3 regions of the Bacillus sp. FAU18 genome follow, and region 1 is predicted to be linked to each of the others. Evidence: predicted binding sites of a transcription regulator. Region 1 holds the regulator's gene; each other region holds the start of a gene.
The links. Region 1 encodes LexA, which represses DNA repair genes until DNA is damaged. Its sites were predicted from a motif close to CGAACATATGTTCG; they were not measured.
Positions count from the first base shown of each region.

Region 2: the regulator LexA is predicted to act here: its motif matches at 1,534-1,547, upstream of recA (recombinase RecA).
Region 3: the regulator LexA is predicted to act here: its motif matches at 1,080-1,093, upstream of ruvA (Holliday junction branch migration protein RuvA).

Region 1 is NZ_JBVYHZ010000003.1:1,199,682-1,202,961, forward strand. Features, by position in the region: partial or broken gene fosB (metallothiol transferase FosB) at 135-569, shown strand; partial or broken gene AC0OMU_RS06245 (hypothetical protein) at 478-735, shown strand; gene lexA (transcriptional repressor LexA) at 1,107-1,724, opposite strand; gene yneA (cell division suppressor protein YneA) at 1,874-2,191, shown strand; gene AC0OMU_RS06260 (YneB family resolvase-like protein) at 2,210-2,863, shown strand; gene AC0OMU_RS06265 (DUF896 domain-containing protein) at 2,927-3,160, shown strand.
Region 2 is NZ_JBVYHZ010000003.1:1,036,001-1,039,280, forward strand. Features, by position in the region: gene pgsA (CDP-diacylglycerol--glycerol-3-phosphate 3-phosphatidyltransferase) at 1-179, shown strand, start outside; gene AC0OMU_RS05675 (competence/damage-inducible protein A) at 197-1,447, shown strand; gene recA (recombinase RecA) at 1,620-2,666, shown strand; gene AC0OMU_RS05685 (serine hydrolase domain-containing protein) at 2,834-3,280, shown strand, end outside.
Region 3 is NZ_JBVYHZ010000004.1:644,973-648,252, reverse strand. Features, by position in the region: gene AC0OMU_RS14425 (MFS transporter) at 1-459, shown strand, start outside; gene bofC (sporulation cell-cell signaling protein BofC) at 507-1,019, shown strand; gene ruvA (Holliday junction branch migration protein RuvA) at 1,158-1,763, shown strand; gene ruvB (Holliday junction branch migration DNA helicase RuvB) at 1,774-2,778, shown strand; gene AC0OMU_RS14405 (DUF2905 domain-containing protein) at 2,771-2,971, shown strand; gene queA (tRNA preQ1(34) S-adenosylmethionine ribosyltransferase-isomerase QueA) at 3,001-3,280, shown strand, end outside.

The DNA of each region.
Region 1 (3,280 bases):
AACCATTCATAATGTCATGTTACTATTTTAAACAGTCCGTTTTTGTTTACACTGGTATTTTTTTCAGCTGTATGAAACTTTCTTATGAAAAAGTCGTATATGTGGATGATCAGCTTTCAAGGGGGGAATGATTTGTGGAGATAAAAGGAATCAATCACTTGCTATTTTCAGTTTCGCATTTGGATACATCGATTGATTTTTATTAAAAAGTGTTTGGTGCAAAGCTATTGGTAAAGGGAAGAACAACTGCATATTTTGATATGAACGGCATCTGGCTAGCTCTTAATGAAGAACCAGACATCCCGAGAAATGACATTAAGCTTTCTTATACCCATATTGCTTTTACAATTGAAGATCATGAATTTGAGGAGGTGTCAGCTAAATTAAAAAGACAACATGTCAATATTCTGCCTGGCAGAGAACGAGATGAACGCGATCGAAAATCAATTTATTTTACCGACCCTGACGGCCACAAATTTGAATTTCATACCGGAACCCTTCAAGACAGGCTTCGATATTACAAACAAGAAAAAACGAATATGCACTTTTATGATGAAACGGCCTTTTGATATCACAACCATATTTCATATAAGGTTAAATTGAAAGAAGGGTGTTAATGGAGACTTTATGTTTGGGGAAGGTTTCTACCCGACTTGTTCAACGATGCCATATCTTTTGAACTGCACAAGTGATTGGGTGAAGGTGAAATTGAAATACACATTACATTTTATATGAAGAAAGCGAGCTGTTTTAACAGAAATATGAACTAATTAAACTGTGTACTAAATTTTCAGTATATTTCAATTGCCTCGCCCCTTAATAAATATGAAACCGCATCCTTCCACGACCTAAAAAATGAAACGTTTTTAAGAAGATAGCGTCTAATATTCTAAACGTTCATATTTTGATAAAAGTTTCCTGAAGGAAAGAAAATTTCTTGACTTCAACAATCTTTTGGTGGATAATTATGGTGTAAACATGATGTTCTTTTTCCTCCTATTCAGGCTCGCACCCAAAAGTCAGGGCGAGCCTGCTTTTTTTGAACAACAAACCCCCTCTCCGTAAAGGAAGAGGGGGTTATTTCATGCATCTGATAGATCAATAGATTAATGGACGGTTCTGAACACGCCAATCACTTTCCCTAGAATGCTGACATTCTGCAAAATGATAGGTTCCATCGTTGGGTTCTCAGGCTGCAAGCGAATGTGGGTATCCTCTTTATAGAATCGTTTTACAGTTGCTTCATCATCTTCTGTCATCGCAACTACAATTTCCCCATTGTTCGCTGTGTTTTGCTGTTTAACGATGACATAGTCCTTATCGAGAATACCGGCATCTATCATACTGTCTCCCATAATCTCCAGCATAAATACATGCTCGTCTGGAGGAACCATGCGGTCAGGGAGCGGAAAATATTCTTCAATATTTTCTACTGCTGTAATAGGAGATCCCGCCGTGACTTTCCCGATGACCGGTACATTAACGACCTGGCTTTGCGGAATGTCTACTTCTTCATCAAGAATTTCTATTGCTCTTGGTTTTGTCGGATCCCGTCTGATCAGTCCTTTTGTTTCCAAGCGGGCCAAATGGCCGTGGACAGTAGAGCTGGACGCAAGCCCGACAGCCTCTCCGATCTCTCTAACGGAAGGCGGATATCCTTTTGATTTAACCTCTGCTTTAATAAAACGGAGGATATCAAGTTGCCTTTTTGATAGCTTCGTCATTTTTCGCACCTCAAAACGTCGATTTTAAGAAGATTATAGCATGATTTTCCTTACAGTACAAACATAGGTTCGAAAAAACAATTGACAGAAACGTTTGTTCGTATATACTGAAATTATAAAAATGCGAACAAACATTCCTGTTGGAGGTTATGATCATGAGTAAAGAATCTATTATTTTTGTCGGTCTGTTCACAGTGATTTTGAGCGCGGTTATCCTTATGCTGTCATATACAAGCAGCGGCCAGGAGCTTAATCAGTATGTTAAAATAGAAGTCCAGCAAGGCGACACACTTTGGTCAATTGCTGATCAGGTAGCAGATACAAAAAAGATAAACAAAAATGATTTTATTGAATGGGTAGCTGATAAAAATCAACTACAGACATCTGATATCCAGCCGGGTGATGAGTTAGTGATCCCATTGAAAAAGAAGCATCAGGATGCATATGAATTGGCAACTGTAAGATAGAGAGGAAAGAGAGATAAAATGAAAGCACTCATTTATGCCCGTGTAAGCACAAATAAAGAACAGCAGGAAACGTCATTAAAGCGGCAGGAGGAGGAGCTTACGGCCATTGCAGCGGAGAACGGCATGGAAGTGGTCAAAGTGATTTCAGAAAAAGCCAGCGGATATGAAATGGATCGGGATGGTGTATTTGAGCTGCTTGATGAGATTAAGAACGCTGGAATTGATGTCATTTTGGTTCAAGACGAGACAAGGCTCGGGCGGGGAAACGCAAAAATCGCACTGCTTCATTGTATTTACAGAGAAGGTGTGAAAGTCTATACAACGGCTCACAGAGGTGAACTGGAGTTATCGGAGGCTGACTCAATGGTCTTGGAAATCGTCAGCATTGTGGAAGAGTATCAGCGAAAGATTCACAACATGAAAATCAGACGGGGAATGAAGCGTGCAGTAAAAAACGGTTTTAAACCGCAAAAAAACTTAAAAAACCAACATGAGAACAGTGGAAAAGAAAAAATAGAGGTGCCAATCTCTGAGATCGTCCGCCTAAGAGCGAATAAACTGACGTTTGCTGAAATCGCGGCTACCCTAAGAGGGTTTGGCTATGATGTCTCTAAAGCAACCGTTCACCGGCGTTTTCAGGAATACATAGAGAATGAAGAGACAGCAGAGTGAATCAGTTGTAAAACTTTTTTTGATCTAGTACTATATAGACAAAATGCAATAAAGGAGTTTAACATGATTTCAAACGCGAAAATTGCCAGAATTAATGAGCTTGCTGCCAAAGCTAAAGCTGGCGTTATTACAGAAGAAGAAAAAGCCGAACAGCAAAAGCTCCGTCAAGAGTACTTGAAAGGTTTTCGTTCTTCTATGAAGAACACGTTAAAAAGTGTGAAAATCATTGACCCAGAAGGCAATGATGTTACACCAGAAAAGCTAAAAAGAGAACAAAGAAATAACAAACTTCACTAATATAAGAGGAATACGGCAATATCGTATTCCTCTTTTGCATATACTATAATCAAAACTCTTATGTGACAAAATTCAACAAGTTTCTCTCAAATTTAAGCTGAAACAGTTGAGAAAAAGTCG
Region 2 (3,280 bases), 160 kb from region 1:
AAATCAAAACCTGGGCACAGATTATTGCGGTATCCGCATTGCTTCTTCATAATCTTCCATTTGAACTTGTGTCATTCCCGTTTGCTGACTTGGCGCTGTGGGTAGCCGTCTTCTTTACTGTCGTCTCAGGCTGGGAATACTTCTCTAAAAACTGGGAAGCGTTAAAAACATCTAACTAAGAAAGAAGGACTTCGTCATGGAATTTCCAAAAAAAGCAGAAATAATTGCAGTCGGTTCAGAGCTGCTGCTTGGCCAAATCGCCAATACAAATGCTCAATTTATCAGCAAACAGCTCGCTGAAATCGGGGTCAACGTATTTTATCATACAGCGGTCGGAGATAACCCGGAGCGGCTGAAGCAGGTCATCCGCATTGCTGAAGAACGCTCTGACTTCATTATTTTTTCAGGAGGTCTTGGACCCACAAAAGATGATCTGACGAAAGAAACGATTGCAAATACGCTGGGACGTCCGCTTGTGTTAAATGATGAGGCATTCCAATCCATTGAGGACTATTTCAAACGAACAAAACGCACGATGTCACCTAATAACCGAAAACAGGCGCTTGTGATCGAAGGCTCTGACGTGCTGGCGAATCACTTTGGAATGGCCCCGGGAATGCTCACAAAGCATGAATCGCGCTATTATATGCTTCTTCCTGGACCGCCGAGCGAATTGCGTCCAATGTTTGAAAACGAGGCAAAGCCTCTTCTGCTGAAAAAGATGGGTTCAAATGAAAAAATTGTGTCAACCGTTCTTCGCTTTTTCGGTATCGGTGAATCTCAGCTTGAAGCCGATTTGGAAGATATTATTGATGCGCAAACCAATCCGACAATTGCGCCTTTGGCGGCTGATGGAGAGGTGACGCTGCGTTTGACAGCCAAACACGCCGATGAAAAGGAAACAGAGCGTCTGTTAAAAGAAACAGAGGCCGTTATCTTAGAGCGTGTCGGTGAATTTTTCTATGGTTACGATGATACTTCTCTTGTAAAAGAGCTATCTATAGCGTGTAAGGAAAAAGGCATTACAATTTCTGCGGCAGAAAGCTTTACCGGAGGGCTGTTTTCTGAATGGCTGACGGATCATAGCGGTGCCTCAAAATTATTTGCCGGGGGCGTTGTTTGCTATACAAACGACGTGAAGCAGAATGTGCTTGGTGTCAAGAAGGAAACATTAGATCGTTTTGGGGCGGTCAGCAAGGAGTGCGCATCCGAACTGGCTAAGGGTGTTCAAAAACTCACTGGCAGCGATATCGGCATTAGCTTTACTGGTGTAGCAGGACCTGATGCTCAAGAAGGGCATGAGCCTGGGCATGTGTTTATCGGCATTTCCGCAAATGGTAAAGAAGAGGTTCACGAGTTTCACTTTGCGGGCTCCAGAACGGGGATCAGAAAACGCGGCGCTAAATACGGCTGCCATTTAATCTTAAAGCTTTTAGAGCAAAAATAATATTTTCAGCACATTATCCTCCTAAGAAAACATGATTTCTCTGATACATTATGATATTTTGATAGGAATCACGCCAAGAAAAAATCCGAATATGCGTTCGCTTTTTTCTTGGCAAATCCCTTCAAACAGGGTATAGTATATGTAGTGGTAACATAAAGGAGGAAAAAATAGAATGAGTGATCGTCAGGCAGCCTTAGATATGGCTCTTAAACAAATAGAAAAACAGTTCGGCAAAGGTTCCATTATGAAACTGGGAGAAAAGACAGATACAAGAATTTCTACTGTCCCAAGCGGCTCCCTCGCCCTTGATACAGCACTGGGAATTGGCGGATATCCTCGCGGACGGATTATTGAAGTATACGGTCCTGAAAGCTCAGGTAAAACAACTGTGGCGCTTCATGCGATTGCTGAAGTTCAGCAGCAGGGCGGACAAGCCGCGTTTATCGATGCGGAGCATGCGTTAGATCCGGTATACGCGCAAAAGCTCGGTGTTAACATCGAAGAGCTTTTACTGTCTCAGCCTGACACAGGCGAGCAGGCGCTTGAAATTGCGGAAGCATTGGTTCGAAGCGGGGCAGTTGACATTGTCGTTGTCGACTCTGTAGCCGCTCTCGTTCCGAAAGCGGAAATTGAAGGCGACATGGGAGATTCTCATGTCGGTTTACAAGCACGCTTAATGTCTCAAGCGCTTCGTAAGCTTTCAGGGGCCATTAACAAATCGAAGACAATCGCGATTTTCATTAACCAAATTCGTGAAAAAGTCGGTGTTATGTTCGGGAATCCGGAAACAACTCCTGGCGGCCGTGCGTTGAAATTCTACTCTTCCGTGCGTCTTGAAGTGCGCCGTGCTGAACAGCTGAAACAAGGCAACGACGTAATGGGGAACAAAACGAAAATCAAAGTCGTGAAAAACAAGGTGGCTCCGCCGTTCCGTACAGCCGAGGTTGACATTATGTACGGAGAAGGCATTTCAAAAGAAGGCGAAATCATTGACCTAGGAACTGAACTTGATATCGTGCAAAAAAGCGGTTCATGGTACTCTTATGAAGAAGAGCGCCTTGGCCAAGGCCGTGAAAATGCAAAACAATTCCTGAAAGAAAATAAAGATATCATGCTGATGATCCAGGAGCAAATTCGCGAACATTACGGCTTGGATAATAACGGAGTAGTGCAGCAGCAAGCTGAAGAGACACAAGAAGAACTCGAATTTGAAGAATAAAAATAAAATAAGTTTCAAATGATACAAAAGGCTGAGTGAAAAACTCAGCTTTTTTGTATATTGCAAAAAAATGATAAAAATATTGCTTTTTTTGACAACTTTTTTAGGGCTTTATTCGTCTAACAAAACGTGTGCAAAATGGAATTTATTTTGGGAGGAAAAAATGAATGACAAGCCCAACCCGCAGAAGAACTGCGAAACGCAGACGGAGAAAACTAAATAAAAGAGGAAAACTGTTGCTTGGTCTTTTAGCAGTGATGGTTTGCATTACGATTTGGAATGCTCTTCATCGAAATAGTGAAGAAAACGAGCCATCTCAAGAAACTGCAGCGGTTTCAAATACCGATCAGAAAAAAGAGGTCAAAAAGAAAACTGCCAAAAAATCAGAGGAACAAATCAAAACAGTGGATCGAAATCAAAAAATCAGCAATTATTTAGAAGAGATCGGTTTCAGCGGAACAGCCATGATTGTTAGAAATGGAGAAATCGTAACAAATAAAGGTTTTGGCTATGCTGACCGTAAACACTACATTCAAAATAATCCATTGACATCTTTTTATGTCGGTTCATCACAAAAAGCGCTGATTGCAACTGCTATTTTGCAGCTTGAGGAA
Region 3 (3,280 bases), on a different contig from region 1:
GCAGTCGGAGATAAACTTGGCTGGCGCAATACGGTCATGTGGTTTGGCGGTGTCGGATGCGGTATTTTTACGCTGGCGCTGTATTACACGCCCCAGCTGATCGGGCATCAGTATTGGGTGCTCATGATTATCGCCTGCTGCTACGGCGCGGCTTTAGCAGGGTACGTTCCATTAAGCGCGCTTTTGCCGACGCTTGCACCTGATAATAAAGGTGCTGCCATGTCAGTGTTGAATTTGGGATCTGGTTTATGTGCGTTTATCGCGCCGGGCATCGTGAGTCTTTTCATTGGGCCGCTCGGTGCAGGTGGCGTGATTTGGATCTTTGCGGCATTGTATTTTTTCAGTGCCTTTCTGACGCGATTCTTGACAATTTCTGAGCAAAGCACAGATGTGTATACGGAGGAACGGTTTGTCAGGGAAAATGTGCAGACAAATTTTGATAAAACGGTTAAGCAGTAGCCTCTTTGGTCAAACTAATCATAAACGTGTGCAAAGAGGTGTAGAGGGTGAAACGATTCAGCACGGCGTATCTTTTGCTGGGCATTCTTTGCTCAGCGGCAGTATTTTTAATAGGAGCTCCTTCCCGCGCACTTGGCGCGGAAGTGGAGCACTATGAGCCGCTGCAGGTGCATGTGCAGCTTGAAAAGGTGTATTTGGACGGCGATGTCAGCATTGAGCATAAGCATGAAAAAGTGTTTTCTATGGATGATTTTTGGGCAGCTTATGCCGGATGGACGCTTGTGGAACAAAAAAAGGGATATGTGCTCTTCCGGAAGCAAATGGACGATATTTCTCCGCTCAGCAAGGTCAACGGGTATATCGGTGTATCGGATAATGGAGTGATTTCCACTTTTCATGGGCGGCCTGAGCCAGCTTCCGAACCAATTCAGTCTTTTTTTCAAATTGATTTAGAAAGGCTGGAAAGCCATATGCAAAAAAATCTGCTGAAAGGCATTCCATTTCGGACAAAAGCGGAGTTTGAGGATGTCATCGAACATATGAAGACATACAGCGGGTAGCGTCCGCTGATTGAAGACATGTATTCATGTCTTTTTTTTCGTGAAAGAATGAGAGAGAAGCGAACATATGTTAACTTTTCTATAAGACTTTGGCTGTTTTTATGGTACAATGAAGAACAGTCAAAGAGGTGAATTTGCGTGATTGAATTTGTTAAAGGGACGATTGATTATGTATCTCCCCAATATATTGTCATAGAGAACGGCGGCATCGGCTATCAGATTTTCACGCCGAATCCGTTTATATATAAGGAGAGAAGCCAAGAAACGATTTTTACATACCATCATATCAGAGAGGATACTTTTTCGCTTTACGGTTTTTCAACAAGAGAGGAGAAGGCGCTCTTTACAAAGCTGTTAAACGTGACCGGAATTGGCCCGAAAGGAGCACTTGCCATCTTGGGCTCGGGTGATCCCGGAGCGGTCATCCAAGCAATTGAAAATGAGGATGAAGCTTTTTTGATCAAGTTTCCTGGAGTAGGAAAGAAAACCGCACGCCAGATTATTCTAGATTTAAAAGGAAAGCTAGCAGATGTTGTGCCTGAAATGATTGAAAATCTGTTTAATCATGAAGAAAGGCTTGAAAAGCAAACAGCGGAAACGGCTCTTGAAGAAGCACTTGAAGCCCTCAGGGTTCTCGGATATGCTGAAAAAGAAATCAAAAAGGTGCTTCCTCACCTTAAAGAAGAAATTGGGCTGACAACAGACCAATATGTGAAAAAAGCATTACAAAAACTATTAAAGTAAGGTGATGTTCATGGATGAACGGCTCGTCTCAAGTGAAGCAGACAACCATGAATCAGTGATAGAGCAAAGCCTGAGGCCGCAAAATCTGGCACAGTATATCGGGCAGCATAAGGTAAAAGAAAATTTGCGCGTGTTTATAGATGCGGCGAAAATGAGACAGGAGACGCTGGATCATGTTCTTCTGTACGGGCCGCCCGGACTCGGAAAAACAACGCTTGCTTCCATTGTAGCCAATGAAATGGGAGTGGAATTGCGGACGACATCAGGGCCTGCGATTGAAAGGCCTGGTGATTTGGCTGCTATATTAACGGCGCTGGAACCGGGAGATGTATTATTTATTGATGAAATACATAGGCTGCACAGATCGATCGAAGAGGTGCTTTATCCTGCAATGGAAGACTTTTGCCTGGACATTGTGATTGGCAAAGGCCCATCTGCCCGCTCGGTTCGGCTCGACCTTCCGCCTTTTACGCTGGTGGGAGCCACGACGAGGGTGGGGCTTTTGACGGCTCCTTTAAGAGACAGATTCGGCGTCATGGCTCGCCTTGAGTACTATACACAAGAAGAACTGGCGGATATTGTCACAAGAACCGCTGATGTATTCGAGGTTGAGATTGATAAACCGTCGGCTCTTGAAATTGCAAGAAGATCGAGAGGGACGCCCCGCGTGGCGAACCGCCTGCTGAGAAGGGTGCGCGATTTCGCCCAAGTGCTGGGTGACAGCAGGATTACGGAAGACATTTCTCAGAATGCGCTGGAGCGGCTTCAGGTTGACCGCCTCGGTTTGGATCATATTGATCATAAGCTGCTGATGGGCATGATCGAAAAATTCAACGGCGGCCCAGTAGGCCTTGATACGATTTCAGCTACCATCGGCGAGGAATCGCATACGATTGAAGACGTATATGAACCATATCTGCTGCAAATTGGATTTATACAAAGAACGCCGCGTGGAAGGATCGTGACACCGGCCGTTTATCATCATTTCCAAATGGAGGCTCCCCGATATGACTGAATTTCCTAAGATCATTATGATTCTTGGTGCTGTTTTGCTTATTATCGGAGCAGTTTTGCATTTTGTCGGCAAGATGCCGGGAGATATTTTTGTAAAAAAAGGAAATGTCACGTTTTTCTTCCCGGTTGTCACTTGTATTATTATAAGTGTGGTATTATCAATTTTGCTTAATCTTTTTGGCAGAATGAAATAACAAAAGACTAGAATAAAGGTGAAATCATCATGAAAGTCGATTTATTTGATTTTGAACTACCAGAACGTTTAATTGCACAAGTACCGTTGGAGCAGCGTGATGCTTCAAGGCTGATGGTGCTCGATAAACATACAGGAGAGCTTACTGACAGCTCGTTTAAACACATTATCAACTTCTTTAACGAAGGCGATTGTCTTGTCCTGAACAATACCCGGGTGCTGCCTGCGCGGTTATTCGGCACAAAAGAGGATACCGGCGCGAAAGTGGAACTTCTTTTGCTGAAACAGGAAACCGGTGATAAATGGGAAA